4 regions of the Streptomyces sp. NPDC057565 genome follow, and region 1 is predicted to be linked to each of the others. Evidence: riboswitches for the same ligand, from Rfam matches in the RefSeq annotation. Region 1 holds a riboswitch; each other region holds the start of a gene.

Evidence for each region. Region 1 has a riboswitch for thiamine pyrophosphate ahead of thiO (glycine oxidase ThiO). Riboswitches for the same ligand answer to the same signal wherever they lie in the genome.
Region 2: another riboswitch for thiamine pyrophosphate. It lies ahead of ACFU8W_RS31750 (thiamine ABC transporter substrate binding subunit); the one in region 1 lies ahead of thiO (glycine oxidase ThiO).
Region 3: another riboswitch for thiamine pyrophosphate. It lies ahead of ACFU8W_RS00435 (purine-cytosine permease family protein); the one in region 1 lies ahead of thiO (glycine oxidase ThiO).
Region 4: another riboswitch for thiamine pyrophosphate. It lies ahead of thiC (phosphomethylpyrimidine synthase ThiC); the one in region 1 lies ahead of thiO (glycine oxidase ThiO).

Annotation. Positions count from the first base shown of each region.
Region 1 covers NZ_JBHVFU010000003.1:330,899-338,617, forward strand. The annotation lists gene ACFU8W_RS08740 (deoxyribonuclease IV) at 1-224, opposite strand, end outside; gene pknB (Stk1 family PASTA domain-containing Ser/Thr kinase) at 231-2,141, opposite strand; gene ACFU8W_RS08750 (thiazole synthase) at 2,265-3,059, opposite strand; gene thiS (sulfur carrier protein ThiS) at 3,062-3,280, opposite strand; gene thiO (glycine oxidase ThiO) at 3,277-4,485, opposite strand; TPP riboswitch at 4,483-4,595, opposite strand; gene ACFU8W_RS08765 (hypothetical protein) at 4,647-4,988, shown strand; gene ACFU8W_RS08770 (NAD(P)/FAD-dependent oxidoreductase) at 5,086-6,270, shown strand; gene ACFU8W_RS08775 (peptide-N4-asparagine amidase) at 6,409-6,594, shown strand; gene ACFU8W_RS08780 (Rv2175c family DNA-binding protein) at 6,637-7,002, shown strand; gene thiE (thiamine phosphate synthase) at 7,130-7,719, shown strand, end outside.
Region 2 covers NZ_JBHVFU010000025.1:55,065-62,783, reverse strand. The annotation lists gene ACFU8W_RS31770 (LOG family protein) at 1-252, shown strand, start outside; gene ACFU8W_RS31765 (SRPBCC domain-containing protein) at 275-727, opposite strand; gene ACFU8W_RS31760 (ABC transporter ATP-binding protein) at 882-1,907, opposite strand; gene ACFU8W_RS31755 (ABC transporter permease) at 1,930-3,579, opposite strand; gene ACFU8W_RS31750 (thiamine ABC transporter substrate binding subunit) at 3,696-4,817, opposite strand; TPP riboswitch at 4,892-5,008, opposite strand; gene rlmN (23S rRNA (adenine(2503)-C(2))-methyltransferase RlmN) at 5,050-6,156, opposite strand; gene ACFU8W_RS31740 (hypothetical protein) at 6,574-6,819, shown strand; gene ACFU8W_RS31735 (phosphatidate cytidylyltransferase) at 7,106-7,719, opposite strand, start outside.
Region 3 covers NZ_JBHVFU010000001.1:89,706-97,424, forward strand. The annotation lists gene thiM (hydroxyethylthiazole kinase) at 1-524, opposite strand, end outside; gene ACFU8W_RS00435 (purine-cytosine permease family protein) at 584-1,990, opposite strand; TPP riboswitch at 1,982-2,076, opposite strand; gene ACFU8W_RS00440 (SpoIIE family protein phosphatase) at 2,196-4,568, opposite strand; gene ACFU8W_RS00445 (GNAT family N-acetyltransferase) at 4,921-5,466, opposite strand; gene ACFU8W_RS00450 (long-chain fatty acid--CoA ligase) at 5,627-7,204, opposite strand; gene hcaB (3-(cis-5,6-dihydroxycyclohexa-1,3-dien-1-yl)propanoate dehydrogenase) at 7,271-7,719, opposite strand, start outside.
Region 4 covers NZ_JBHVFU010000002.1:476,267-483,985, reverse strand. The annotation lists gene ACFU8W_RS06235 (LacI family DNA-binding transcriptional regulator) at 1-304, shown strand, start outside; gene ACFU8W_RS06230 (metallophosphoesterase) at 478-1,533, shown strand; gene ACFU8W_RS06225 (hypothetical protein) at 1,716-2,540, shown strand; gene thiC (phosphomethylpyrimidine synthase ThiC) at 2,849-4,639, opposite strand; TPP riboswitch at 4,632-4,765, opposite strand; gene ACFU8W_RS06215 (YibE/F family protein) at 4,836-6,173, shown strand; gene ACFU8W_RS06210 (SsgA family sporulation/cell division regulator) at 6,254-6,691, opposite strand; gene ACFU8W_RS06205 (IclR family transcriptional regulator) at 6,793-7,563, opposite strand.

The sequences.
Region 1 (7,719 bases):
AAATTGATCAGGTACGGGGCGTGGACGTACGCCGGTATCGACTCGGCTGCACATTCGGCGCGGAACTGTTCGTCCTGCGCGGGGTTCCCGGTGGGCGTGGCCCAGCCGCGTGGATTGGCGACGAAGACCTGGACGGCCTCCGCCCCCATCTCGCGGGCGTAGGGCAGGCCGACTCTGGCGAGGCCGCCGGCCACGGGGACGTGGCCGCCGACGGGGTTGCGCATATGGATCTAGAGCCCCTTGGTCTTGATGGTGATGGTGCTGCCCTCGGGGGCCTGTTCGCCGCCGTCCACGGACTGGCTGGCGATCTTGTCGCTGAAGGAGAGGAACGGACGGTCGACCTTGACCTCGAAGCCCGCCGCCTTCAGCAGGCTCGTCGCCCGGTCGACGTCCTTGCCGGTGACGTCCGGTACGTCGATCATCCGCGGGCCCTTGGAGACCGTGAGCGTGACGGTGTCGCCCTCGGCGACCTGGGCACCCTGACCCGGGGACTGGTGCGCGATGTCGCCCTCGGCCTCGGGAGAGTTGACGCGGCCGGGCAGCACCTCGGCCTTCAGCCCCTCCTCGTCCAGTGCGGCGGTGGCGTCCTGGACCGACAGTCCGGTGACATCGGGGACATCGACCGGGATGCCCTTGCTGACGACCAGGGCGACCGCGGAGTCGGGGTGGCGCTGGGTGCCCGCTTCGGGATCCGTACGGATCACGTCGCCCCGGTCGAACTCCCCGCTGAACTCCCTGGTGACCATGCCGGGCACCAGCCCGCTCTTCTTCAGCGTCTGCCGGGCCTCGGCCAGCGCGGTGCCCTCGACGTGGGGCACCTTCACGATCTCCGGGCCGCGCGAGACGGTGATCGTCACCGCGCCGTTGCCCCGGATCCGGGCGCCGGACTTCGGATCGCTGCCGATGACCTTGCCACGCTCGACGCTGTCGCTGTACGCCCGCTTGACGCTCTTCAGCTCCAGCCCGGAGGCAGAGAGCCGCTGCTCGGCCGCCTTCTCGGTCTGGCCGAGCAGGGAGGGGACCCGGGTGAACTGTCCCGAGTTGATGTACCAGACACCGGAACCGACCGCGAGCACCAGCAGCACGGCGACGATCGCGGCGAGCATTCCGCGCCGCGGCCCGCGTCGGGCCTGCCGGTCCTGCTCGGGCGTCAGCGGCGGGGGCATCTCCAGCCGGCTGGTGTGGTGGGCGGTGCCCTGACCGGCCGGGAGTACCCGTGGGATCACGCTCGTGCGGTCCTCGGCGGCGTCGTGCACCTCGGCGAGGGCCTGCGGCGGTACGGCGTCCAGTTGTTCGTCGGTGAGCGCGGCGCGCGCGGTGCGGGCCTCGGCCAGCAGGGCCACCGCGTCGAACGGGCGGACCTCGGGGTCACGGGCGGTGGCGCTCGCGACCAGGTGGTCCAGCTCGACCGGGAGCCCGGGGACGACGGCCGAGGGGGCCGGGACGTCCTCGTTGAGGTGCTGGTAGATGACCTGGGCGGGGGAGTCCCCGGTGTGCGGCTTGGCGCCCGTCAGCATCTCGTACAGCACGACACCGCAGGCGTACACATCGGTGCGGGTGTCCGCCGTGCCGTGCTCGATCTGCTCGGGGGCGAGGTAGGAGACGGTGCCCAGGACGGATCCGGTGGTGTTGGTGTCGGAGCCCACGGCCCGCACGAGACCGAAATCCGCGACCTTCACCCGGCCGTCGTCCCCTATCAGGACGTTCTCCGGCTTCATGTCGCGGTGCACGAACCCCGCCCGGTGTGCGGCACCGAGCGCTGCGAGGACCGGCTCCAGGATGTCCAGGGCGGCGCGCGGCTGCAGGGCGCCGCGCTCGCGCAGGACGTCGCGCAGCGTGCAGCCCGCGACGTACTCCATCGCCAGGTAGACGTACGCCCCCTGGGCGCCCTGGTCGAAGACCGCGACCACATTGGGGTGCGCGAGCCTGGCCACCGACTTGGCCTCGCGGATGAAACGCTCGACGAACGAGGCGTCGGTCGCGAGCGCCGGGTGCATCACCTTGAGGGCGAGCACCCGGTCGAGCCGGGTGTCCATGGCTCGGTAGACCGTGGCCATCCCGCCCACGGCGATGCGGGCATCGACGCGGTAACGGCCGTCGAGCAGCTGCCCGACAAGCGGGTCCTGGAGGGTCATATCCACGCAGTCGAGTCTACGAGCCGGCGCGGACACGGCTGACGGGCCGGGGCGATCCCGGGGCCGTACTGCAGCCGAGCCGTGACAGGGACATGCACTTCAGTAACGTACGGACCCGGGAGCGTGCGCTCAGAACGCCGGCCGCTCCGGGTCCAGCACCGCCCGCCCCTCCACCGGTGAGGAGGCCTCGGCGAAATGGCGCCGCGGGATCCGGCCCGCGCGGTACGCCAGCCGCCCGCCGTCCACCGCGTGCCGCATCGCGGCCGCCATCAGCTCGGGCTCCTGCGCCCGGGTCACCGCCGACGCCAGCATCACCGCCGCGCACCCCAGCTCCATCGCGAGCGCCGCGTCCGAGGCGGTCCCGGCGCCCGCGTCGAGAATGACCGGAACCCGGGCCTGCTCGACGATCAGCTGGAAGTTGTGCGGATTGCGGATGCCGAGCCCGGAGCCGATGGGGGAACCGAGGGGCATGATCGCCGCGCATCCCACGTCCTCCAGTTTCCGGGCGAGCACCGGGTCGTCGCTGGTGTACGGCAGGACGGTGAACCCGTCGTCCACCAGGGTCTCCGCGGCGTCCAGCAGCTCGATCGGGTCGGGCAGCAGAGTCCACTCGTCGGCCACGACCTCCAGCTTGATCCAGTCGGTGCCCAGCGCCTCGCGGGCCAGCCGGGCGGTCAGCACGGCCTCGCCCGCGGTGAAGCAGCCCGCCGTGTTCGGCAGGACGCGGATCGAGAGGCGTTCGAGGACGGAGAGGACCGAGCCCTGCACGGTCGGGTCGAGGCGGCGCATCGCGACGGTGGTCAGCTCGGTGCCGGATGCCGTCAGGGAGCGTTCGAGCACGTCGAGGCTGGGCGCCCCGCCCGTTCCCATGATCAGTCGGGAGCCGAACGTGGTGCCGCCGAGGGCGAAGAGATCGTCGGACATGGTCAGCCTCCCTGGACGGCGGTGAGGACTTCGATCCGGTCGCCGTCGGCGAGGGCGGCGACCGCCCAGCGGCTGCGCGGGACGACGGTCTCGTTGAGCGCCGCGGCTACCCCGGAGGGCGCCGCCGTCAGAGTCGCGACAAGGGTCTCCAGGGTGGTCCCCGCGGCGATCGAACGGGGATCGCCGTTCACGGAGACGTTGAGCGGAAGGGAGTCGGTCATGCGGGCTGCTCCTGACGTACGGAGGAGGAGGGCGGTACGGGGGCGGGTGCGAACCGCCCGGGGGCGAAGGGGCGGGCCACGGCCGGCAGCTCGCCGGTGGTCAGCAGCTCGGCCATGGCGTCACCGGTGACGGGGGTCAGCAGGACGCCGTTGCGGTGGTGGCCGGTGGCGAGGTGGAGGCCGGGCAGGGCGGTGGGACCGAGCAGCGGGGCGTTGTCGGGGGAGGCGGGGCGAAGGCCGGCCCGGGTCTCGGTGAGCGGCAGTTCGGTGATGCCGGGCACCAGCTCGTGGGCGTCGCGCAGCAGCTCGTACACCCCGCCCGCCGTGACGGTGGTGTCCCAGCCCATCTCCTCGCTGGTCGCGCCGACGACGAGCTCTCCGTTCTCGCGCGGGACGAGATAGACATGGCTGCCTCGGACCACGGCCCGCACGGTGCGAGTGAGGAACGGTGCGTACGCGGCGGGCACCGTCAGCCGGAGCACCTGTCCCTTTACGGGCCGCACCGGGGGAACGACCTCGTCCGGCAGCCCGGCGAGCCGCCCGCTGCGGCTGCCCGCGGCGAGTACGACCTGGTCGGCGGCCAGCACCGTACCGGCCGCGAGTACGGCTCCGGCGGCCCGGCCCCGTGCCACGCCGAGGCGTTCCACCCAGTCGCGGTGGAAGACCACCCCGGCCCGCTCGCAGGCCGTCAGCAGAGCGGCGGCCAGCCGGCGGGGATCGACCTGGTGGTCGCCGTCGACCCGCAGACCGCCGCGCACGCCCGGCGCCAGCATGGGCTCCAGCCGGCGGCACTCACGGCCGGTGAGCCACTCCGACTCCAGCCCCGAACGCTGCTGCAGCGCGTGCAGCTCCCGCAGATGGGCGCGGTCGTCGGAGTCCAGGGCGACCGCCAGGGTGCCACAGGCGCGGAAGCCGATGTCCTGGCCGCTCGCCGCCTCCAGTTCGGCCGCGAAGGCCGGGTAGCGCGCGGCGGACGCGACATTGAGGCCGAGCAGCATCTGCTCGCCGTAGTGGAGTTCGGTGACGGCGGCGAGCATCCCGGCCGCGACCTGGGCGGCCCCGCCGCCCGGTTCGGGGTCGACGACCGCGGTGCGCAGACCGTGCTGCGCAGCCCGCCAGGCGGTCACCAGACCGATGATCCCGCCCCCGATGACGAGGACGTCGGATCCTTGTGCGGATACGGATGTGTTCCCGGAAGAACGCATGGGCGTCCAGCCCCTCCCTTCGCCGGCATGACCCGGATCAGGTTCGTACGGTCGGAGGCCGCCCAGCCTCCCTCTCAGCCCGGTGCGTCCGGGCTCCCGCGAGTGCCTTACGGTGGCCACCCTAGACCCCGTCCCCCGGACCCTGTAAGGGAGCAGTCACCGTGGCCCGTTCGCTCGACGGACTCGTCCTCTCGCCGGTCGCCGACCAGGCGCCGGGCCAGGTCGGCACCCGTACCCGCTTCACGTACCACGAGGAGGACGGCCGGATCTGGGCCGAGTACGCGGGCGGCGACGTGGTCCGGGGCCATCTCGTCGGCACCAGGACCGCCGATCGACTCGACTTCCGGTACGTCCAGTTGAAGCAGGACGGAACGACATCCTCCGGACACTGCCTCTCCACCGTCGTCGACCTCCCGGACGGCCGGGTGCGGCTGGACGAGCGGTGGGAGTGGGAGTCGCAGGAGGGCAGCGGGACGAGCGTGGTCGAAGAACTGTCTGGCTGACGGATCGTCAGATGCTTAAGGTGGACAGGTGAGCGAGCAGCAGACTGAGCAACCAGACCGGCGGACCGAGCGCCGCATCGTCATCGTCGGTGCGGGCATGGCCGGTGTGCAGACCGCCGTGGCCCTGCGGGAACAGGGCTTCACCGGCCCGGTCACCCTGATCGGAGCCGAACCCCACCAGCCCTACGACCGGCCGCCGCTGTCCAAGGCGGTGCTGCTCGGCAAGGCCGAGGACTCCGCCTTCGACATCGACTTCGAGGCGCTCGACATCGAGCTGCAACTGGGCCGCGACGTGACCGGCGTGCGGTCCGCGGCGCACGAACTGGACACCCCGACGGGCCCCGTCCCGTACGACGTCCTGGTCATCGCCACCGGCGCCGAACCGGTCGAGCTCCCCGGCTCGGAGGGTGTGCGCGGCGTCCACCTGCTGCGCACCTTCGACGACGCCGCACGGCTGCGGCCGGTCCTCGGTGAGCAGCACACCGTCGTGGTCGTCGGCGCCGGATGGATCGGCGCGGAGTTCGCCACCGCGGCCCGCGCCGCGGGCTGCGAGGTCACCGTCGTCGAGGCCGCCGACCGGCCGCTCGCGGGCGTCCTGCCCGCCGAGGTCGCCGCCCCGATGGCCCGCTGGTACGGGGAGAGCGGCGCCGAACTCCTCACCGGTGCGCCGGTGGCCCGCATCGAGCCCGGCCGCGTGGTCCTCGCCGACGGCCGCGCACTCGAGGCAGGAGCGGTGGTCGTCGGGATCGGTGCCCGGCCCGCCACGGCCTGGCTGGCCGGCTCCGGCATCGCGCTCGGACCGGACGGATCGGTGACCGCCGACGAAGCGCTGCGCACCTCGCTGCCCGATGTGTACGCCGTCGGGGACTGTGCCTCCTTCCCCTCCGCGCGGTACGGCACGCGCCTCCTCGTCCACCACTGGGACAACGCCGTCCAGGGGCCGCGGACCGCCGCCGCCAACATCATCGGCGCCGGATCCGGCGGGGCGCCGCAGCCGCTCACGTACGACCCCGTGCCGTACTTCTGGTCCGAGCAGTTCGACCGGTTCGTGCAGTACGCGGGCCATCACGGGGGCGCCGACACGCTGCTGTGGCGCGGTGAGCCGGACGGTCCCGCCTGGTCGGTGCTCTGGCTGCGGGACGGCGCGCTGGTCGCCGTCCTCGCCGTCGGCCGGCCGCGCGACCTGGCCCAGGGGCGCAAGCTCATCGAGGCGGGGGCGCGGCTCGATCCGGTGCGGGCGGCCGATCCCTCCGTACCGCTGAAATCGACGGTGCGTCAGTAAGAAGCCGACGGATCCGTGACGGGTCCGGTGTCCAATCTCCGTTGTGCGGACGCCTCTTGGCTGCCGGGCAAAAAGGGTGCACTGTACAGCTTTTGGATCACCGGACCCTGTCCGAAGGAGGTACATGTCCCCCTACCGATGGGTCCGCGCGCTGCGCGGAATCTTCATGGCGGCGGCCCCTGCCGAGAGGTGCAGGTCACGGTGGACGGGCGCCCTGCGGGCCTCGCCCAGCCGTATCCGGTCGTCCACTCCGGCGGCACCGTGCCGACCCTGTGGCGGCCGATCCCGGCCATCGAGGGGGTCCGCGAGGCCCTGAAGGGATGAGTCCGGGTATCGGCTGTCAGTGCGGGATGGCAGGCTTGTCCTGTGACCGAGATTGACGCAAAGATCGATGCTCTCGTCCCTGCCTGGCTCCACCTCCCCGACATCGCAGAAATGTTCGATGTCGAGGTGACGCGCGTGCGGCAGCTGGTCAAGGAAGGCCAGCTCATCGCCGTACGACGTGGTGAGAACCGGGCGCTCCAGGTGCCTGCTGCCTTCATCGACGGCAACAAGGTGGTCAAGGGCCTCTCCGGCACCCTGACGCTCCTGAGGGACGACGGCTTCTCCGACGAAGAGATGCTGGAGTGGCTCTTCACCCCTGACCCGACCCTGCCGGGTACCCCCGCACAGGCGCTGAGCGAGAATCGCGGCACGGAGGTGAAGCGCCGCGCCCAGGCGCTCGCCGTCTGACCGGGACGACCGCACGAGGGGTGCGGGCCGTGCGCCTCCGCACGGCCCGCACCGTCGCATCGAGCCGCCCCGTCGTACCGCTCCGCACCACCGGTCGTACCGCTCCGTCCCAAGGGGGAACCGCACCATGCCCACGCCTCGCGCGCTGCTGTCCGACGCCCGGCTCTATCTGTGCACGGACGCCCGCAGGCGCGAGGGGGACCTCCCCGAGTTCCTCGACGCCGTGCTCTCCTCCGGTGTCGACATCGTCCAGCTGCGCGACAAGGGCATGGAAGCGGCCGAGGAGCTCGAACACCTCGCTGTCTTCGCCGACGCCTGCAGGCGCCACGGCGCGCTCCTCGCGGTGAACGACCGGGCCGATGTCGCTCATGCCATCGGCTCCGATGTGCTCCACCTCGGCCAGGGGGACCTGCCCGTGCCCGCCGCCCGGGCCATCATCGGCGAGGACGTGGTGATCGGCCGCTCCACACACGCCGAGTCCGAGGTCGACGCGGCCGTCGCCGAGCCCGGCGTGGACTACTTCTGCACCGGACCCTGCTGGCCCACCCCGACCAAGCCCGGCCGGCACGCCCCGGGCCTCGACCTCGTGCGGTACGCCGCCTCGCTCGGCCGGACGCGCCCGTGGTTCGCCATCGGCGGGATCGACGCGGACAACCTCGACGAGGTGCTGGACGCGGGGGCGCGCAGGATCGTGGTCGTACGGGCCATCACCGAGGC
Region 2 (7,719 bases), on a different contig from region 1:
GCGGGCGTCGTCTTCCTGCCGGGCGCCGCCGGAACCGTTCAGGAGGTCTTCGACAACACGACGCCGAACTACTACGGCTCACGCGGCACACCGACCCCGATGGTGCTGGTCGGCCATGCCCACTGGACGGAGGAACTGCCCGCCTGGCCACTGCTGCGGACGCTGGCCGCGGGCCGGCCGATGGAGTCCCGCATCGCCCTGGTCGACACCGTGGACGAGGCCCCCGAGGCACTCGCCCGGCTGTCCGGCTGACCGTCCCGTCCGGCCGAGTGGTTCAGATCGCTGCGAGCCGGTTGACCAGCGCGTCGAAGAACGCCTCCCAGCCGTCCTCCGCCGCCGCGTACTGCTCGGCCGTGAGGTTGCCGCCGCGCTGCTGGAAGACCATCTCGGTGGTCTTGTCGCCGCGATCGGTGAACGTGACGGTGACGATCTCGCCCTCGACGTCGTCGGGCGCGGTCGCGTCCTTCAGTGTGAAGACGAGCCGCTCGGGTGCGACCACCTCCCGGTAGACACCGTGGAACGGCATCTCGGTGCCCGGCACCACGATGACCAGGCTCCACGTGCCGCCCGGCCGGACGTCCATCGACACCCGGTCGAGCGGCACCTCGGCGTCCCCGCCGTACCAGGCGGCGAAGTGCTCGGGGGTCGTCCAGGCTTCGAAGACGAGTTCCCGCGGGGCGTCGAAGATACGGCTGATGTCGATGCCCTCGCGTGCCGATTCAGTCATGGTCCCTGTCCTTTTCGGAGTCGTTCCCGATCTTCTGCAGCTGCTTGAGGTGTTCCCCGAGACGGTCTAAACCGCTCTCCCGGAACGCCCTGTAATGGTCCAGCCACTCCGTGGCGTCCGCCGGCGGCGCCGCCTGGACAGCCCTTGGAGGAGCTCAGAACACCGCGGGCAGCACCACTGTCTCCGACACGTCGAAGGTCACGCCCACCGGCGCGCCCTCCTGAGGGGTGTCCCTCAGCGGGCACTCCGCCTCCAGGACCGGACCGCTCTCGGGGTGGAGGGTCACGGCGACATGGTTGCCCCGGAAGGTGCGCGCGCCGACCGTGCAGCGCAGCCCGGACTCCGGGGATCCGAGCCGTACGCCCGCCGGACGCACCAGCAGAGCGCACGGACCCTGCGGCGAGCCGTCCGGCACCGGCACCTTCCCCCACGCCGTACCGGCCGCCGCGCCGGTCACCGTCGCGTCCACCACGTTGTCGAAGCCGAGGAACCGGGCGACGAACGCGGAGGCGGGGCGCTGCCAGACCTCCAGCGGGGTGCCCGCCTGGGCGATACGCCCGTCGCGCATCACGACGACCCGGTCGGCGAGGGCGAAGGCCTCGCCCTGGTCGTGGGTGACGGCGAGTACCGTCGTCCCCAACCGGGCGAACAGAGTGCGCAGTTCGACGACGAGGCGTTCGCGCAGACTGCGGTCCAGCTGGCCGAGCGGCTCGTCCAGCATCAGCAGCTTCGGCCGCGGGGCGAGCGCCCGCGCGAGGGCGACGCGCTGCTGTTCTCCGCCGGACAGTGCGGCGACGGCCCGCCGTTCGGCGCCAGGCAGGCCAACCAGTTCGAGAAGTTCGGCAACCCTGCGGTCCTGGTCGCCGCGTGTGACACCGTGCATGCGCAGCCCGAAGGCGACGTTGGCGCCGACATCCCGGTGCGGAAAGAGCTGATGATCCTGGAACATCAGGCCGAGACCGCGCCGGTGCACCGGCACCCCGGTCTGGTCGACGCCGTCGAGGAGCACCCTGCCGCCGTCCGGCGGGTGCAGTCCGGCGACCACGCGCAGCAGGGTCGACTTGCCGCTGCCGCTGGGCCCCAGGACACAGACGATCTCGTGGTCCGCAACCTTCAGATCCACCGCGTCGAGGGCCGCCCGCTTCCCGAAGAGGACAGTGGCGGATTCCAGTGTCAGCATGTCCAGAACACCCCGAGCATCGTCAGAACTCCCCGGACCGGTCCGGGCGGATACGTTCGAGCAGCAGCAGCGACACCGCGCACACCAGCATCAGAATCGTGCTGAGCGCCATCGCCTGCCCGTAGTTGAGCTCCCCGGACCGTCCCAGCAGCCGCGCCACGGCCACCGGCAAAGTCGGGTTGTCGGCCCGCGCAATGAACACCGTCGCCCCGAACTCGCCGAGCGACACGGCGAACGCGAAGCCCGCCGCGACCAGCACCGCTCTTCGCACCAGCGGCAGATCGACCTCGCGCCAGGCCCGCAGCGGCGACGCCCCGAGCACCGCCGCCGCCTCCCGGAGCCGCCCGTCCACCGCCCGCAGGACCGGCAGCATCGTCCGTACGACGAAGGGAACGCCGACCAGCGCCTGGGCAAGCGGCACCAGGATCCACGAAGTCCTCAGATCCAGCGGGGGCTTGTCCAGGGTGATCAGAAAGCCGAAGCCGACGGTGACGGCGGACACCCCGAGAGGCAGCATCAGCAGCGCGTCGAAACCGCGGACCAGCCGCTCGGCCAGGGGGGTCCCCCCGGCCGAGTCCGTTCGAGGCCGGGGGAGCGTCAGCGCGGCCGCCGCGAGCCCGCCGACGAGCAGCGCGATCGCAGTCGCGACCAGCGCGTACCGCAGTGAGTTCCCGACCGCTTCGAAAGGTGCGACCAGGAACGTGCTGCCGCTCGCCTCCACGGACTGCAGGGCGCGGTAGTAGCCGAAGCCGTAGCCGCCGGGGGCGTCCAGCGAACGCTCCACGAGCACACCGAGCGGCAGCAGGATCAGCACCAGCACCGTCAGCAGGACCCCACCGAGCAGCGCCCACTGCCCGGCGCCGCGCGGCCTGCGGGACGTCTGCGCCGGATCGACCAGCTTCAGCGCCGTTTCCCTGCGCCGCACGGTCCACGCGTGCACGGCCAGGATCGCTCCGACCGCGGCGAACTGAACCAGCGTCAGCACGGCAGCCGTCGGAAGGTCGAGGAGCTGGGCGGTCTGCCGGTAGATCTCGACCTCCAGCGTGGAGTAGGCCGGACCGCCGAGGATCTGTACCACCCCGAAGGAGGTGAACGTGAAGAGGAAGACCATCAGCCCGGCGGCGGCCACTGCGGGCGCGAGGGCCGGCAGAGTGACCCGCCGCCATGCCGCGAACCGCCCGGCGCCCAGCACCCGGGCGGCCTCCTCCTGCCGCGGGTCGAGCTGCGACCACAGCCCGCCGACGGTCCGCACGACGACCGCGTAGTTGAAGAAGACATGGGCGAGCAGGATCGCCCACACCGTGGTGTCGAGACGCACGCCCGCCAGTTCGTCGAGGAAACCGCCGCGCCCCAGCAACGCCAGAAAGACCGTCCCCACGACGACGGTCGGCAGAACGAACGGCACGGTGACGACCGCCCGCAGCACCTGCTTGCCGGGGAAGTCGAAGCGGGCGAAGACATACGCGCCGGGCAGCGCGATCAGCAGCGTCAGCGCGGTCGACGCGAGGGCCTGCCAGGTGGTGAACCAGAGGACGTCGAGGATGTCCGGCCTGGTCAGCACCTCGCCGATCCGGCTGAACTGCCAGGCGCCGTCGGCCTTCAGCCCGCGGCCGACGATCGCGACGACGGGGTAGGCGAAGAACAGCGCGAAGAACGCGACGGGCACGGCCATCAGACCGAGCCGCACCACGCTCCCCCGCCACGCCCCTGCGCGCCGGGGGGCCGCGAGCCGGGTCCGGTCGCGCGAGCCCTTCCCGCCCGCGCCCGGACCGCGTACGGGAGTCTTCGCTACTTCACTACGAGCGAGGACCACGACTGGACCCACTGCTCACGGTTCTTGGCGATGGCGTCCGGGGCCACTGTGGCGGGCCTGTCGACCGTCGCGCCGAACTCCGTGAAGAGCTCCGGCAGCTTCGCGTCCTTGGTGACGGGGTTCACGAACATGTTGAGCGGCATGTCCTCCTGGAACTTCTTGCTGATCAGGAAGTCCAGCAGCGCCTTGCCGCCCGCCTCGTTCTTCGCGCCGTTCAGCAGACCGGCGAACTCGATCTGACGGAAGCACGTCCCGGTCGCGACGCCGGTCGGAGCCTCGCTCGGCTGCGGCTTCGCATAGAGCACCTCGACCGGCGGGCTGGAGGCGTACGAGACGACGAGCGGCCGGTCCGCCTTGGCCTTCTTGCCGCCCGCGGACCCGGAGAACTCCTCGTTGTACGCCTGCTCCCAGCCGTCGACCACCTTCACGCCGTTGCTCTTCAGCTTCTTCCAGTAGTCCTGGTATCCGCTCTCGCCGTAGGTGGCCACGGTCCCGAGGAGGAAGCCGAGACCGGGCGACGAGGTCGCGGCGTTCTCCGTGACGAGGAGGTTCTTGTACGCGGGCTTCGCCAGGTCGTCGAAGGTCTTCGGCGGCGCGAGCTTCTTGTCGGCGAAGTACTTCTTGTCGTAGTTGATGCAGATGTCGCCGGTGTCGATCGGGGTGACCCGGTGCTTGGCCGCGTCCAGCTGGGAGTCGGCCGCGACCCGGTCGATGCCCTTCGCCTCGTACGGAGTGAACAGTCCGTTGTCGAGGGCGCGGGAGAGCAGCGTGTTGTCGACGCCGAAGAACACATCACCGCGCGGGGAGCCCTTGGTCAGGATCTCCTGGTTGAGAGCGGCGCCTGCGTCACCGCTCTTCAGCACCTTGACCGTGTAGCCGGTCTCCTGCGTGAACGCCTTCAGTACATCCTTGGAGGCGTTGAACGAGTCGTGGCTGACAAGGGTCACGGTCTTCGAACCGGAGCCCTTGGTGTCGCCGGCCCCCGAGGCCGAGTCGCCGGAACTGCCGCAGCCGGCAAGTGCCGTGACGCCGAGCGCGGCGGCGACGGCCGTCGCCGCGAGCTGCTTGGTCCCACGCGTGGTGCGGGTGGTGCTCATTATGAATTCCTCCTGGGTTTTGACCAGGAAGAGACGCGGCCCTGCCCTTGGAGAAGCGGGCAGGGCGCAACAGCATGAGTTGATGACCGAACTTCCTACCCGGAATGACCCGGGCGAGGTTCAGAGGGTCTGCGGCCAACCTGTCCTCGGTGCCGCACTCTCAGCGCTGTGGCGCTCCCCTGTCGGAATATGAAGTTGATTTCTGGCCCAGGTTACACGGGCCCTTTCGACCTCAGCGCTCGGATGCCGCCAGCTGCCCGCAGGCCCCGTCGATCTCCTGGCCGCGGGTGTCCCGCACGGTCACGGGCACTCCGTGGGACGCGATCGCGTCGACGAACGCCTTCTCGTCCTCGGGCCGGGAGGCGGTCCACTTCGAGCCGGGCGTCGGGTTGAGCGGGATCAGGTTCACATGGACCCGCTTGCCCTTGAGGAGCCGGCCGAGCAGGTCACCGCGCCAGGCCTGGTCGTTGATGTCGCGGATCAGCGCGTACTCGATGGAGATCCGGCGGCCGGACTTCTCCGCGTACTCCCACGCCGCGTCCAGCACCTCGCGTACCTTCCAGCGCGTGTTCACCGGCACGAGCGTGTCCCGCAACTCGTCGTCCGGCGCGTGCAGCGAGACGGCGAGACGGCACTTGAAGCCCTCGTCGGCAAAGCGCAGCATGGCCGGCACCAGGCCCACGGTGGAGACGGTGATGCCGCGCTGCGAGAGACCGAGACCGTCCGGCTCCGGGTCGGTCAGCCGGCGAATCGCGCCGACCACCCTCTTGTAGTTGGCGAGCGGCTCGCCCATGCCCATGAAGACGATGTTGGAGAGCCGCGCGGGCCCGCCCGGAACCTCACCGTCACGCAACGCCCGCATGCCGTCCACGATCTGGTGGACGATCTCGGCCGTCGACAGGTTGCGATCCAGACCGGCCTGCCCCGTCGCGCAGAACGGGCAGTTCATCCCGCATCCGGCCTGCGACGAGATGCACATGGTCACCCGCTCCGGGTAGCGCATCAGGACGGACTCGACCAGCGTCCCGTCGTGCAGCTTCCACAGCGTCTTACGGGTGGTGTCGTCGTCGCAGCTGATGTGCCGGACCACGGACATCAGGTCGGGGAACATCGCCTCGGCGAGCTTGTCCCGCGAACCGGCCGGGATGTTGGTCCACTCGGCCGGGTCGTGCGCGTACCGCGCGAAGTAGTGCTGCGACAGCTGCTGCGCGCGGAACGGCTTCTCGCCGATCGCGGCGACGGCTTCCTTGCGCTCGGCGGGCGTGAGGTCGGCAAGGTGCCGCGGCGGCTTCTTGGTTCCGCGGGGCGCGACGAAAGTGAGTTCTCCGGGCTTAGGCATGGTCCGTCCAGTGTCGCAGACACGCCGTGGCAGTAGTGGCCTTCACCAGCTCAGGAGGGATGAGGGGCACACGAGCCCGGTCGACGTCGGCCGTCATCAGTCGACGTCGACGGCCTTTTGGCGGCCCACGGACGGCCCGGCCGCATGCAGGACAGTGACCGATCGCACCACAGGCAGGTGGTGCGCACAACGGCCCACCGCGCCCTAGAATCGAATATGTGTCCGAAAACTGCTCTCGCCCGGATCGCCCGCGCATCGTTCGCGAGTGCCAGACGTACCAGCTGGGCGAACCGGTCGCGCCATGCCGAGCCGGAGAAACGCGAGGCTGAGGCACACAGGGGTACCCGACCTGCCTCCATCGGCACCCGCCCGTGCCCGTACCGCCGACCCGACAGAGCCAAGAGAGCGAGGAGTGCTTTGAGTCGCGAGCTGCCGGACCCCGAGGACACGCGTGACGCACCGATCGTCGTGCACCGAGCAGCAGGAGCGGGTGGCCGTCGAGTGACGATCCGCGCTCGGACCGCGGGCCTCGCCCGCAGCGACGCCGACGTGGTCGAGTTCCTCCGCCGCGCCGGCCTGCCGGACGCCGACGACGTGCTGGACGACCCCCGGTGGGTGGAGTGGCAGGGCGGCCGACCACACGAGTACGGCGCGGCCCGATAAGGGACTGTCCGGACAGGTTGGCGGCGCGACTGTGCTCGCCGGGGAACTGAACGGCTGCGGCCGCGCATGAGACTGTGAGCCGGTGAGATCGGGGCTCAAGGGCGATCAGTGATGTTGTTGCCCGAGACGCAGGTCGAACGGCGCCTGTGTCCCGTTCCTGGCCGAGTTCTCCGGGCTGAGGCACGGTTCGTCCGTGTCGCGGACAGAAGAGTGAGGGCCCGCCGTCCTGTGGACGACGGACCCTTACATGGAGAAACTCAGGTCGGGATGGTGGCGGCCCGACTTCTCAGGTGGAGCCGACGAAAAGCACCAGCAGGAGCCAGACCACCGGAGCGGTCGGCAGCAGCGAGTCCAGTCGGTCCATGATCCCGCCGTGACCGGGCAGCAGCGTGCCCATGTCCTTGATCCCCAGATCCCGCTTGATCATGGACTCGCCCAGGTCGCCGAGGGTGGCGCTGGCAGCGACGGCGAGGCCGAGCAGCAGCCCCTGCCACCACGTGCCGTCATCGATCAGGAACTCCATGCACAGCGCGCCGGCGACCATCGCGAAGGCGACGGCTCCGAACAGTCCCTCGCGGGTCTTCCCGGGGCTGATCCGCGGCGCGAGCTTGTGCTTGCCGAAGCGCCAGCCGACGGCGTACGCGCCCGTGTCGCTGACCACGGTCAGCAGGAGGAAGGTGAGGACCCGCTGCGGCCCGTCGTCCGCGCTCAGCAGCATCGCGACGAACGTGGCCAGGAAGGGTACGTAAAACGCGGCGAAAACACCGGCCGTGACGTCCCTGAGGTATCCCTCGGGCGGCTCGGCCATCCGCCAGACCAGCACCGCCAGGGCGGTCAGCGCCATGGCGACCCAGGCGCCCTCGGCTCCGCGCATGTAGCCGGCCACGACCATCGCCGCGC
Region 3 (7,719 bases), on a different contig from region 1:
ACGGGTCCGGAGACGGCGACCACACAGTCGGTTGTACGGGCCAGCTCGCATGCTGATTCCTCGGCGGCCTCGACGCCATGGGAGGAGTCCACGCCGCGGCCGCCGTCGCCCGCGCCCGCGAGCGCGATGATCTCGGACGCGTTGCCCCGGATCACCGTCGGCCGCAGCTCCAGGAGCTCGCGTGCCAGCGCGGTGCGCACCGGCAGCGCGCCGACCGCCACCGGGTCGAGGACCCACGGAGTACCGGCCGACGTCGCTGCCCGCGCGGCCTCGACCATGGCGGAGCGCTGCTCCGCGTGCGGGGTGCCGAGATTGATCAGGACACCCGAGGCGATCCGGGCGAACGGGCCGGCCTCTTGCGGAATGTCGACCATGGCCGGTGAGGCGCCCAGCGCCAGCAGGACGTTGGCGGTGAAGCCCGTGACCACCGAGTTGGTCAGGCACTGAACCAGAGGGGAGTCCGCCCGGACGCGGGCGAGGGCCTGCGGGGCGAAGGCGGTGTGATCGGCGGATGTCGGGGGCATGGGATATCGCTCCGTGGGGGGAGGGAAGGGGGTGTTCGGGTGCTGGGGCCGGCGGCAGGTCAGTCCTGCGGGCGGGGGCGCAGCCGCAGCGGCGCGTAGACGGCGAGCGCGACGAGGAACGCCACGTAGTACGAGAGGTCGGCGCCGTGCAGGGCGGCCGCCACCGGGCCCACGTACAGACTGGTGTCCATGAACGGCACGGCCGCGGCGAAGGCGACGGCGAAGGCCAGCAACGGGGGCCATCCGGACTGCGGCCGGGCGGTCTCGGCGGCGAGGTCGATCGCGGCGCCGCCCCGTGCTCGGGCCCGGGCGAGCCAGTCGACGATGACGATCGCCACGAACCCGGGAATCCAGTAACCGACGAACAGCAACACGTTCTGGAAGCGGGCAGTGGTGTCGGCAGCGTGCATCCACAGCACCAGGGGGAAGCCGAGCACGGCGGCGAGGGCGGCGGCCGCCGGGCGCGGGAGGCGCACTCCGACGGTCTGCAGAGCCAAGGAACCGCTGTAGTCGTTCATGGCGTTGCTGCAGAGGGCCGCCAGCGCCACGGCGAGCAGTCCGAACGCACCCAGCGCGCCACCGCCCAGCAGCCTGTCCACACCCGCGGCGGTCTGGTCGGTCAGTACGGACGCGCCCAACAACCCGAGGGCCTGGACCGCCACTAAGGACACCACAAGGCCCAGCAGCGTGAACCAGAACATGCGTGGGCGTGAGGCGGTGCGCGGCAGGTAGCGGCTGAAGTCGCTGGCGTACGGAGCCCAGGACAGAGTCAGGCTCAGCGCGATGGTACTGGTCAGGACGAACGCGCCGGCCTGGTCGGCGCCGTGGGCGGTGCCCGAGCCGACCGGGTGGACACCGTCGAGCAACCGCCAGGCGATCAGCGCGAACGCGGCCGCGAGCACGAAGGTCATGACGATCTGAAGCCGGTGGATGGCCTCGTAGCCCAGGACACCGAGGGCCCCTTGGGCCACCATCATGGCCAGGACGCCGATCCAGAACGGCCAGCCGCACAGCCGCGCGAGCGCGTCCCCGCCGAACAGCCCGATCAGCGCGTCCCAGGCGACCGAGGACAGCCACTGCAGGATGCCGGGTACCGTCACGGCCCGGCCGAACGCGAGTCGGGCCAGTGGCAGTTGACCGGCGCCGGTCTGGCTCCCCCAGGTGCCCAGATAAGCGGTGGGCACCGCGCCGAGCACGGTGCCCAGCACGACGGCGACGAGCGCGGTGGCGAAGTCCAGGCCGAGGGCGATGCCGACAGTGCCGGTGAACACGCCGGTCATGGTCAGGTTGGGAGCGAACCACACGGTGAACAGGCGCCCGGGACCGCCGTAGCGGTTGCTCTCGGGGACCGGCTCGATGCCGTGCGTCTCGACGCGGAGGTCGCCGGGGGCCGCCGGCATCCGCCCGTCGAAGACGGTCTGCCGGCCGTCGGCGGGCAGCCCGCCGGAAACATGCGTCAAAGGCATGGAAGACATCCCTCCGCCAGTACGAACTGGTTCAGGTTCGACGGGTGTGATCTCAGCCCTCGGGTGGGGCACCCCGTGTCCGGTACGACGGACAGACTAACCTCATCCCTGTGAACACCTGTACGCAGGAGTGCGTGGCAACGACGCGGTGGATTCGTCCGTGGTGCCGATGCGCGGTCGGCTCACGGGGGCCTCTGCTGGAGCGTCACAACGCCGGAGTCGGCGCTTCGACAGGAGAAAGAGCTTGCTCGGCCCATATGGTCTTGCCGTCGCGGTCGTAGCGGGCGCCCCAACGGGAGGCGAGCTGGGCCACCAGGAACAGGCCGCGGCCGCCCTCGTCCCCGGTGCGCGCGCGGCGCAGATGCGGGGCGCTGAGGCTGCCGTCGGAGACTTCGCAGATGAGGGCTGCGGCGCGGATGAGACGCAGGGCGATGGGGCCGTGCGCGTGCCTGATGGCGTTGGTGACCAGCTCACTGACCATCAGCTCGGTGGTGAAAGTGAGTGGTTCCAAGCCCCAGGTGGCGAGCTGACGGGTAGTGAGGTTGCGGGCGTGGGCGACCTGCGCGGGGTCGACCGGCAGTTCCCAGGAGACGACCCGGCCTGCTTCCAGTACGCGGGTGCGGGCAAGCAGCAGGGCAGCGTCATCGGATCGGTGCTCCGACAGCAGGGAGGCGACTACGGCATCGCAGAGCTGTTCGAGCGGTCGGGTGGGGCCGGCCATGGTGCGGGACAGCCGGTCGAGCCCGGCGTCGACGTCCCAGCCGGGTGCTTCGATGAGGCCGTCGGTGTAGAGCGCCAGGACGGAGCTGTCCGCGAGACGGCGTTCAGCGGTTTCGAAGGGGAGACCGCCCAGCCCCAGGGGCGGTCCGGGCGGGATGTCGTCGAGGATCTCCACCGCACCGTCGGGCTGCACCAGGACGGGTGGGGGATGACCGGCGCGCGCGAACGCGCAGATGCGCGAGACAGGGTCGTAGACGGAGTACAGACACGTGGCGCCCTCGCAGTCGGGATCCTCCTCGATGAGACGGATGACGAGGTCGTCGAGCTGGGTGAGGACCTCGTCGGGAGGGAGATCGAGGTCGGCCAGGGTATGGACGGCGGTGCGCAGCCGCCCCATGACGGCCGCCGCGTGCAGGCCGTGGCCGGTGACGTCTCCGACGACCAGGGCGACGCGGGCTCCCGACAGGGGCAGGACGTCGAACCAGTCCCCGCCCGCTCCGGCGTGCGCGGCGGCCGGCAGATACCGGTGGGCGGTCTCGACGGCGGGGTAATCGGGTAGATCGTGCGGCAGCAGGCTGTGCTGCAGGGCCAGGGCGGTGTTGTGCTCGCGGGTGTAGCGGCGGGCATTGTCGATGCATACGGCGGCGCGGGACGAAAAGTCCTCGGCGAGGGACAGGTCCCCTTCGTCGTAGGGCCGAGGATCCTGGTTGCGGCCGAGGGTGGCAACACCCAGCGTGATGCCGCGAGCCCGCAGCGGCACCACCATGTACGAGTGGAAACGGAACCTGCGGATCTTCTCGGCCCGCCGGGCGTCATGGACGAACCACTTGTCGGGGTCCAGTTTCCGCACCAGAACCGATTGCCCGGTGGCCAGGCTCCGGACCTGTGGAGTGCCCGGGTGGAACGCCACTGCCTCGCCCACCACGAACACGGCCTCCGGGGCGTGCTCGCGGATGGAGCGGAGTCCCGATCGGTGCGCACGCACCCCCCCTGCCACCGGCCCGGGGGCCGGTTCCTCGCCCCGCACCGTTGCCTCCAGCAGGTCGATGGCGACGAAGTCCGCGAGTCCGGGAACTGCCGCGTCAGCCAGTTCCTGCGCCGTGCGCTTCACGTCCAGCGTGGTGCCGATGCGCACGCCGGCCTCGGTCAGCAGCGCCAGCCGCTGCTGGGCCTGATAGCCGTCGGTGATGTCGACGTACGTCTGGCACATGCCCAGGACGCGGCCGGCCGGGTCTGTCAGCCGGAAGGAGGAGGCGGAAAATACGTGGTCGCGGTCCGGATCGGACGCAAGCCGGCTGTGCACCTGGAAGTCGACCACCGGCTCGCCGGTGTCCCGCACCCGGCTCAGGACCCGGTCGATCGTCGGGGCCGAGTCCGGTGAGTCATCGCCGATGCGACGGCCGATGAGCCGCTCGGCGGGCAGGCCGGTCACGCGCTCCGTCGCGGCGTTCACCCACAGGTACCGCAGCTCGGTGTCCATGACGGTCACCGGGATCGGGGACTGGCTGAAGAGCGCCTCCAGGATCGCGCGGTCGACCTCCTCCCGCTCCACCGCCCGCGCGTCGGCGGCCCTGACGGACCAGCCGGCCCGGCCCTCCTTGCTGAGCAGCGGTCGCACGCGCACCGCCACCGACACCTCGTGCCCGTCGCGGTGCCTCATGCCCAGTACGCCGTCCCAGCTCTGCCCGGCTGTATGCCGTACCTGGGCAGCCACCGCCGCTTCCCGGTCCGCCCGGGCGGTCAGCAGATCCACCGCCGGCTTTCCGCAGACGTCTTCCGCGGGGTATCCAAGAAGTGCTTCCGCCTGCGGGCTCCACAGAAAGATCGCGCCGTTCTCCGCCACGTATGCGATGGCCATGCACGCCCCCGACAAAGGGTCTCCCGACCCTGCGTCGAGGCCCCCGGAATCCTTGGGTACGCGCACCGGCACCACCTCGTCCCAGGCCTCTCCCTGCCCATGATAAAGACCGGGGTGGTGCCCGACTCCTTGAGCGCGCCGCCCCCGAGTGGAACGCCGGACCGGAGCTCGTGCGCAGTGCACCTCAGCCGGCACGGCCGACCGCGCCCGAACGCTGTCCGGGACGTACAGATGCATCCTCGGACCGTCGCCGAAGGGCGTCACCTCCGGCGGCGTGGCCGCCAGAGGGCGCGGCGACGGCGAGGAGGAGCCGCCGGCAGCAGGGGCAGTACGGATTTGCGGACGTGGCGCGTCAGTGCGGCATGTCGGACAGAGCCGTGGCGATGGTGGTGACCTGTGCAGGTTCGACGACCATCAGGAGCACGGTTCCTCCGCGCACATCGGCCTCGGCCACCGGGCGGAAGCCCCCGGCGGCGTACTGCTCCTGAGCAGCGGTGTCCTCGACGGCGGGCGCCGTCATGATGCGGCGGCAGGACGGATCGGCGGCGAAGAGGGCGGCGACCAGGGAGTCGAGCAGCGCGGTGGTGTCCGTGCCGTCGGCCGCTGACGGGGGCTGCGGCTCCGTGGTGACGAGCTCCAGCAGCAGATCGTGTGCGCCTACCGGGTAGCAGCCGCGCAGCGGATGGTGCAGCACCCGATGGATCGTCACGCGCGTGACTGGCGGCCCGTCGTGGCCGGTGCTTGCGGTGTACGCGCGGACGGTGCCTGCCGGGGCCGGGCCGAACGGGGCGGCGTCGGAAGCGGGCTCGGACCCGGTGGGGCACAGTGACCATCCGGCGATGTGACCGGGGAGCGCCGGTACGGGCAGCGGGCGGTGGCCGACGGTGGTGAGTGTCATGGGCGCGACCCTTCGTGGTGGGGGGATCCCGGCGTGCGGAGGGCCCGGGACGCCCCGGGCCGGGGGAGTTGCCCGCCCGTCCCTTGGTCGGGGGAGACGGGCGGGCCGTGGCCCGGGGGAGGAGGAGTCCGGGCCGGTCGGTGGGTGCCGGGGGGACGGATCAGGCGCCGGTCGGCCCGGCCTGGTGGGTGACGATGTCCCGTACCTGGCCCTTGACCAGCTTGCCGCTTGCGTTGCGCGGCAGTTCGGGGGCGAGGACCACGCGCGTGGGCAGCTTGTAGCGGGCGAGCCGGTCGGAACCGAAGTTGCGTACTTCCTGGAGCGTCGGCTCGACCCCCGGCTCGCAGGTGAGTACGGCGACGACGGTCTCGCCCCACTTCGGGTCGGGGATGCCGACGACCGCCACCTCGTGGACTCCGGGGAAGGAGCTCAGGACCCGCTCGACCTCGGCGGGATAGACGTTCTCCCCGCCGCTGATGATCATGTCCTTGAGCCGGTCGACGACGTAGTAGTGGCCGTCCTCGTCGCGGTAGCCGATGTCGCCGCTGTGGAACCAGCCCGCGTCGTCGAAAGCCTCCCGGGTCGCCTGCTGGTTGTTCCAGTAGCCGGCGACGACATTGGGACCGCGCACGCAGATCTCACCGCGCACATGGGGCTCGTCGATGACGCCGCTCCCGCCGGGGACCATCAGACAGACCTCGGTGTACGGCATCGGAAGACCGGCCGAACCGGTCTTCTCCAGGGTGCGCGCGGCCGGCAGATATGTGGCGAACGGTGCCGTCTCGGTGAGCCCCCACGCCTGCTGCAGCAGCACCCCGTGCGACTCCGCATAGTCCCGGATGAGCTGGGGAGGTACGGCGGCGCCCGCCACGATCACCGCGCGCAGCGCGGACAGATCGGCTTCCCGGAACCCAGGGGCACGGGTGAGCGCCGCGAACATGGCGGGGACCGCGAAGATGCTGGTGACCCGGTGCGCCACCAGGTCGGCCAGACACTGCTCGGGGTCGAAGGAGCGGCGTACGACGACGACGCCGCCGCGGGTCAGGGTGCGCAGTGTGAGGGCGTTGAGCCCGCCGATGTGGAAGAGCGGGGCGACGGCCAGGTTCACGTCGCCGGGACGGGTGTCGACCATGGTGTCGACGTTCACCGCGTTCCACCACAGATTGCCGTGGGTGAGCATGACGCCCTTGGGGCGGCCGGTGGTCCCGGACGTGTACATGAGTGCGGCCAGGTCGTCCTCCCCCACCGGCACCGCCTCCGGCTGCGTCGTGTCGGTGGACAGCACCTCGGACAGCGGGGTCCACACCGCGGGCGGGGCAGGGGCCGCGGGGCAGGACGGATCGGTGTCGACGAGCACGGGCCGGCGGACCGGGACCTCGGCGAGGATCGACTCCGCCAAGGACCGGTGGCTCTCCTCGGCGATCAGCGTATGGGTGCCCGAGTCGGTGAGGATGTGCCGCACCTCGTCAGCGGCCAGCCGATGGTTGACCGGTACGAAGACCGCGCCGAGGTGACTGGCGGCCAGCAGGGTTTCGAGCAGCGTGGCGCTGTTGAGACCCAGGAATGCCACCCGGTCGCCGCGCCGCAGACCACGGGCCGCGAGCCCGGCGGCGAGCCGGCCGGTGGTCGCGGCGAGTTCGCCCGCCGTGATGGTCCGGTCCTCGTAGACGAGGGCCGGGGCGGCTGAGTCGTACCGTGCTCTGCGCTGCACGGCGGCAGCAGGACTGATGTCGACCATGACCCGAGCGGCTCCTTCGGTGGCTGTCGGCGGGGGCGTGAAGGGGGAGAGCGGTGCGGCGGCCGGTCAGAGATCGGCGCCGCCGGCAGCGGTGCGGAATCCGCGTACGGCTATGCCGCCGTCCACGGGGACCACGGCGCCGGTGATGTTGCCGCTGTTGCGGCGTGAAGCCAGGAGAACGTACGTCCCGGTGAAGTCCTCCGGTTCCACGCTCGCGTCGTACAGCGGCACGTGCGGACGTTCGCCGGCGGCCTCGGCACGGGCGAACGACGCCTCGATCCTGCGCTCGTCCAGACCGAGACTCTCCGGGCCGCGCAGCTGGGTGCGCATGCCGCCGCAGGCGACGCCGTTGACCCGGACCTTGGGGGCGAGTTCGTACGCGAACTCCCGCACCAGACCGAGGCAGGCGTGCTTGCTCGCCGTGTAGACGGGACCGCCGCCGTTGGTGTGGAAGGAGGAGTTGGACAGGGTCATGATGATGCTGCCTCGGGTCGCGACCAGCTCGCGCCAGGCTG
Region 4 (7,719 bases), on a different contig from region 1:
TGGCACCGATCTGCTGGCGGCCGCCCGCCGGTACGGCCTGCGCGTCCCCGAGGACCTGCTGCTCGTCTGCTGCAGCGAGTCCACCGTGTACGCGACGACCGAGCCGCCCATCACCACGCTCTCGCTCAAACCGCGCCGGATCGGTACGGCGGTCGTCCAGCTCCTCATCGACGCCATCGAAGGCGTCGACCAGGACGGCCCGGTGGAACAGGTCATACCGACAGAGCTCATCGTGCGGACGTCCTCGCAACGCCGTCCGCCCCGCACCACGGTCAGCGCCCCGCGGGCCCCTTCAAGGGATTGATCAGCACAATTGAGACAAATCAACTGGTGAACCTCGCGTGCGCCCGGATTCACCACCCCTGGTGCGTCACACAGCACGATCCGCATTCCTATGATGGGCGCACGACACCGCGGACCACCCCGACCAGCAGGGCCCGTCAGGTGTACGGCGGCGCGACGGTGGTGGAGGGGTCGATGACACAGGGGGCCGGTCAGGAACCCGTGGTGCGGACGGCGACGTTGCGTGACTTCCGCGTGCCGCCCTATGCGCAGACTCCGGTGCCACCCACGGCGCCGCATCCGGGCAGTGCGGTTCCGGCGGACGAGCCGGAGGGCTACACCCCCACCGCGCGCGATCTTCCCGTGATCAACCTCGGTGACACCGTCCAGGTGCAGACCGTCCCCGACCCTCGGCCCGCCCAGGACCCGGGGCTCGGACCGCTGTACGTCGTCGGCGACGTCCACGGCTATCTGGACGAGCTCCACGCCGCCCTGGTCGAACAGGGGCTCATCGACGCGGAGGGCCAGTGGGCCGCGGGCAACGCCCGGCTCTGGTTCCTCGGCGACTTCACCGACCGCGGTCCGGACGGCGTCGGCGTCATCGAACTCGTCATGCGCCTGTCCGCCGAGGCCGCGGCCGCGGGCGGCTACTGCAAAGCTCTGATGGGCAACCACGAACTGCTGCTCATCGGTGCCAAGCGGTTCGGCGACACACCGGTGAACTCCGGAGCCGGCACCGCCACGTTCCAGGCCGCCTGGCTGCTCAACGGCGGCCAGAAGAACGACATGGAGCGGCTCCAGGACCACCACCTCCAGTGGATGTCCCGGCTCGACGCGGTCGTCGAGGAGGACGGGCATCTGCTGATGCACTCCGACACGACGGCGTACCTCGACTACGGCTCCACCATCGAGGACGTCAATGACACCGTGCACGCCATTCTCACGCGTAACGACGCAGACGAGTGCTGGGACCTCTTCCGCAAGCTCACCAAGCGGTTCGCCTTCCGCGACGAGTCGGGTCCGCAGGCGGTCCAGGAGCTGATGGCGGCCTATGGCGGACAGCGCATCGTCCATGGTCACAGCCCCATTCCGTATCTCCTCGGCGAGGTCGGCTCGGAGGATGGCGAGGACAGCTCCGGACCCGTGGTGGAGGGCCCGCACGTGTACGCGGACGGGCTGGCGATCGCCATGGACGGCGGCGTGACCATGGCCGGAAAGCTACTGGTCGTCAAGCTGCCGTTGCATGACTGACGGTCTTCGGGGAAGACGCATCCACGACCTGACCACGCCGAACACTGGGCCTATTTACGGAAACCCCCTGTCACCCCGTGCCGTGGGCGCTCTACCATCGGCGTATCAGTAGCAGGCTCTCCTCCGTTTCCGCCCAACTGCCCGGCCAAAGCGGGTAGTCAGGCCCAACGGAGCATCGGGGGATGCACATGAACAGCGCTCCGCACCTGCTGGCCGAGGACCGACCCGAGTACGAGCGGATCCTCGGCGATGCGCTGCGTCACGCTCACGAACGACCGGATCTCGCCGGAGTCGGCGAACGGCTCAACGCGGAACAGCTGCGCACCATGGCACTGAACGCCACGGCGCTGATCACCACGGCGGCGGCCACCGAGTACGACCACTATGTGAAGGCCCGCGAAGAGCTGCGCGGACCGGCAGCCGACTCCGCCCAGGGCTCTGGCCTCGGCTCCGACGTGGACGATCCGGACCGGCCGGGCGCCGGGATAGGGGCGGTCGTCACGGTCCTGGCGCCGATGCTCGCGGGCACCGCCGCACTGATCTTCCTGCTGGTCGGCTACCTGCTGAAGATGCTCAGCCGACCCCCCTTGTTCGCCGACACCATGGTCGCCGCCGGGTGGTTCTTCGCGGCGGTCACTGCGGCCGCGATACTGGCCGCCGCCGTCGGACTGCTCATCACGGCGCTGCGCAACGGATCGACCGCGCTGCCCGCCGAGGACGCCGAGGACGAGCTGCCGGAGGAGGTGGCGCGCGCCAGGGAGGCCTGGCGTCATGCGCTGCTGGAGCGCGGCATCCTGCCGTTCCTGCGCGACGCACTCGCCGATCCCACCGCACGTGCCGCATCGCGCGCACCGCAACCGTCGGCCAACCGAATCCCGAAGATCGGCTACAGCAGACCGGACTTCACGGGGCCGGACGAGGGGCCGGCGGCAGGCCCCCGCCCGTCGTTCACCAGCCCGGACTTCACCAGCCCGGACTTCGGCGGCCCGGAACACGAACCGGACTGACCGGGCGCCGCGACCCGGTCCTGCCTCGTGAGTGGTGGTGGATCACCAGCCGTGTGGCTCCCCGTTCTCGCCGTCCGTGCTGAATCCATACGCCTCGCCGTCCCCGAGCAGCCGGGACATCGTCATCCGTACCCAGGGCCATCTCCCAGGACATGACAGGAGCGTCACTCACCCCTGCGCCTCCCCTTCCGGCCCGGCACACGCGGGAAACGTAACGGCTACCAGCGACAGTCGGCGGGTGGCCGGTGGAGCGGCCCGCGGCTCCCCCGGTGGTTTCCGGGGGCCGCGGGCCGTTCCGGTACGGCCACTCAGTCGGTGAGCGGGAGGTACACCCGGTTACCGGCGGCCGCGAACTCCGCCGACTTCTTCATCATGCCCTCGGCGATCTCGGCCTCGGTCGCCGCGGGCTCGTCGCCGCCGAACTGCTCCGAGATGCTTCGGCTGATCTTCATCGAGCAGAACTTCGGGCCGCACATCGAACAGAAGTGGGCCGTCTTCGCCGGCTCGGCCGGCAGCGTCTCGTCGTGGAACTCCCGCGCCGTGTCCGGGTCGAGTGCCAGGTTGAACTGGTCCTCCCAGCGGAACTCGAACCGCGCGTCCGACAGTGCGTCGTCCCAGTCCTGCGCCCCCGGGTGCCCCTTGGCGAGGTCCGCGGCGTGGGCCGCGATCTTGTAGGTGATGACGCCTGTCTTCACGTCGTCCCGGTTGGGCAGGCCCAGGTGCTCCTTGGGCGTGACGTAACAGAGCATCGCCGTCCCCCACCAGGCGATCATCGCCGCGCCGATGCCCGAGGTGATGTGGTCGTACGCCGGGGCGATATCGGTGGTCAGCGGGCCGAGCGTGTAGAACGGCGCCTCCTCGCAGATCTCCTGCTGGAGGTCGATGTTCTCCTTGATCTTGTGCATCGGGACATGGCCCGGACCCTCGATCATGGTCTGGACGCCGAACCGCTTGGCGACCGAGTTGAGCTCGCCCAGCGTGCGCAGTTCCGCGAACTGTGCCTCGTCGTTGGCATCGGCGATCGAACCGGGGCGCAGTCCGTCACCCAGCGAGTACGTCACGTCGTACGTCGCGAGGATCTCGCAGAGCTCCTCGAAGTTCTCGTACAGGAACGATTCCTTGTGGTGCGCCAGGCACCACGCGGCCATGATCGACCCGCCGCGGGAGACGATCCCGGTCTTGCGCCGGGCGGTGAGCGGGACATACGGCAGCCGCACGCCGGCGTGGACCGTCATGTAGTCGACGCCCTGCTCGGCCTGCTCGATCACGGTGTCCTTGTAGATCTCCCAGGTCAGCTCCTCCGCCCTGCCGTCGACCTTTTCGAGGGCCTGGTAGAGGGGCACGGTGCCGATGGGCACGGGGGAGTTGCGGAGCACCCACTCACGGGTGGTGTGAATATTGCGGCCGGTGGAGAGGTCCATGACCGTGTCGGCGCCCCATCGCGTCGCCCAGGTCATCTTCTCGACCTCCTCCTCGATGGAGGAAGTGACCGCGGAGTTGCCGATGTTGGCGTTGACCTTCACCAGGAACCGCTTGCCGATGATCATCGGCTCGATCTCCGGGTGGTTGACGTTGGCCGGCAGGACCGCCCGGCCGGCCGCGATCTCCTCGCGTACGACCTCGGGTTCGACGTTCTCCCGGATCGCCACGTACTCCATCTCCGGGGTGATCTCTCCCCGGCGGGCATACGCGAGCTGGGTGACGGGCTGCCCGTCGCGGCTGCGGCGCGGCTGACGCGGACGGCCGGGAAAGACGGCGTCGAGGTTACGCAGTCCGCCGCGCGGCGAGGTGTGCTTGAGCCCGTCGTCCTCGGGGCGGACGGGGCGGCCCGCGTACTCCTCGGTGTCGCCACGGGCAATGATCCAGTTCTCCCGCAGGGGTGCGAGACCGCGCCGTACGTCGGTTTCGGTGGCGGGATCCGTGTACGGCCCCGACGTGTCGTACAGCATCACGTCCTTGCCGTTGGTGAGGTGCACCTTTCGCACCGGCACCTGGAGGTCCGGGCGCGGGCCCTGGACGTATCCCTTGTGCCAGCCGATGGACTTTCCGGCCTCGTCGCTCTGGTTCGAGGCAGGCGTGCGTGCGTCCGATGTGGTCATGAGACCTACTCCCTACGCCGGCATTACCCGGTAACAGGTTCGGCGGTCGGCGCAGCCTGTCCCGTACGGATGTACGGATATCAGCGCCCTCTCAGCCCGGTGCTCCGAGCTCCCGCGTGTGCAAAGGTGCCACCACGCTAGCGCCTGTTCCGGCGTGCTGGACAGAGGGCCTGTTCCTTCTTGCGATGATCGCCCGGTGACATCCCTCCAGAGCGCCCCCGAAACGCAGGACCATCAGCACGGGCATTCGCACAGCCACGGCCCCGCTGCACCGGTCTCCAAACATCTGCGCAAGGTCATCGCGGCCGTGCTGATCCCCTTCGCCACGGCGGTCGTTGTCGGCCTGATGGTCCTCTGGCCGGGCGGTGCACCCGCGCACGAGCGCACCGGTGTCGGTTTCGACCGGCAGACCCAGCAGGGCAAGGTGGTGAGCGTCGACAAGGTCGACTGCAAGGACGTGAACGCCGCGCAGACACCGGTCACGGGCGGCACCACGACGCCATCGGGGGGCGCGGGCGCCGGCCAGGAACCAGGGCTGTGCGAGAAGGCCACGGTCGAGGTGACGACCGGGCACGACAAGGGGCGCACGTTCGTCGAAATCGTTCAGCCCGACGCCCCCCGGCAGTTGCGCGAGGGTCAGGGGGTGGTCGTGGCGTACGCCCCGGACGCGCCCCATGACCTGCAGTACTCCGTGACGGATGTGAACCGGAAGTTCCCGATGGCACTGCTGGCCGGGATCTTCGCTCTCGCAGTGGTCGTCGTCGGCAGAATGCGCGGGTTGATGGCGCTGGTCGCGCTCGCCGTGTCGTTCGCCGTACTGACCCTGTTCATCCTCCCCGCCATCCTTCAAGGGTCGAATCCGCTGCTCGTCGCAGTCATCGGGGCCAGCGCGATCATGCTCATCGCGCTCTACATGTGCCACGGTCTGACCGCCCGTACCTCGGTCGCCGTCATCGGCACGCTGATCTCACTGCTGCTCATCGGGCTGCTCGGTTCGCTCTTCATCGGCTGGGCGAGCCTGACCGGGAACACCGACGACAACACCGGTCTGATCCACGGCCTCTACCCGCACATCGACATGAGCGGCCTGCTGCTGGCCGGCGTCATCATCGGTTCGCTCGGTGTGCTCGACGACGTGACGGTCACCCAGACGTCGGCGGTCTGGGAGCTGCACCAGGCGGACCCGGCCATGGGTGCGCGAAAGCTGTACCGGGCAGGGATCAGGATCGGTCGCGACCACATCGCCTCGGTGGTCAATACGCTGGTACTCGCCTACGCGGGCGCCGCGCTTCCCCTCCTGCTCCTGTTCTCGATCGCGCAGAGCAGCGTGGGGGCGGTGGCCAACAGCGAACTGGTGGCGGAGGAGATCGTCCGGACGCTGGTCGGCTCGATCGGACTGGTCGCCTCGGTGCCGGTGACGACGGTGCTCGCGGCACTGGTCGTCTCCGCGGACCGCACAGGGCTCGGCGCGGAAGCAGGAGCTTCGGCACCCGTACGGGGCGGGAGGGGCCGGCGTCGCAGGGCGAGGCATTGAGCACCTCGACGCGGAGCACATATCACCCGTTCGGCAGATACGGCGTTCGATCGGCCGGTGGGCCGTGCGCGCAGTCCTCCTCAGCCGGCGTTCTGTTCCTTGGCCAGGATCCGGCCGAGCGCCTCTTCCAGGCTGCCCTCGAAGTCACTCAGCGTGCACTCCTGCCCGAGGGGCACGAGCTTGTCCGTGCGGTCGAGAAACGCGACGAGTGGCGCTGTACCGGCCCTGAACAGGGCGCGATCCGTCCCGACCTGCAGCCGGATGTGGACGTCGGAGAGCCCCTCGGGCTCCGTGGGACTGATGTGCACATCGCCGTCGCCGCTGGGGCTGTTGAGGCCGTCCAGCAGCAGCTCGCGGCCGAAAGCCCAGGTGACAGGGGCGTCGCCGGGCAGGTGGAAGGTCATCCGGATCGCATACGGATCGCCCACCTCGTACCGGAGTTCCACCGGGATACGGAATGAGAGCTCCTCCGAAACGAGAAAACTCATCATGACCTCAGCTTGAACCGACTCGCGCATCGTCCAACCCCGCAGTAGATGAATCTGGCCAGGAACGATCCCCCTTGGCCCTATTGACGCCATCGTGGTGCACGCGATAGCAGATCACAAGGAGTGATTTTTCAGATACTGATAGAGAACACGAACGAACGCAAGAGGCTCGCCACTTCACTTCGTAGTCGTTCGACTGCGGGGAGCAATCGATCTTCTTGGTCGACAGGCATGGAAATCGCCATGGCGGCTGCAGTGAATCCGGCCGTGATCGGGATGGCCGCGCAGACCGTCCCCAGGGCGTACTCCTGTCGTTCGATGACAGGTTCCATTCGCTCCAGCAACCTCAAACGCTCAAGAAGCGCCGGTCGGTCCCGCAACGAGTAGCGGGTGAGCGGCTGCACGGGGTGACGGTCCAGATGGTCCTCACGGGCCTTCTCGTCGAGCCGGCTGAGCAGACACTGACCGAGCGCATGAGCATGCCCGGTCTCCCGGAACGAGGCCCACTCGTCCACCGTGGGTGCCGCGGGGGCGTCGGCGACCGCAATGAGTTCGATCTCACCCTCGCGGTAGACGGCGCAGTAGACCGGCGCACCGATGATGTCGCGCCAGCGAGCCAGCGACTGGGTCATTCTGCTGCGACGATTCTGCAGACAGCCGTCGTCGACGAGCCGCTCTGCCGCAGTACCGAAGAGGAAGACGCCGTTCTCGCGGCGCAGATAGCCCTCATGAGTGAGGGTGCGCAGCAGGTGATAGGCGGTAGGAAGAGGAAGTCCTGCTTCCCGTGCGAGCTGCTTCGCGGGCGCCCCGTCCCGATGGGCGCCCACAGCCTCCAACAGCCTCAACGCCCGCTGAACCGAACCGATCAACGTCGGAACAGCGGTGCTCGATGCCGTGGTCAAAAGTCACCCCCAGGCATGGCGACGGGCGGTCGGCCCGTCCGTGGGGGCCGCCCCCACGGTCCTACCGCAAACCTGAGGTCCGGAGGCCGGACGTACGCGCAATCCACTGGTCACAGTGGTGACGGACAGTTAATTCCCAGGTGGCGGCAGCGGACA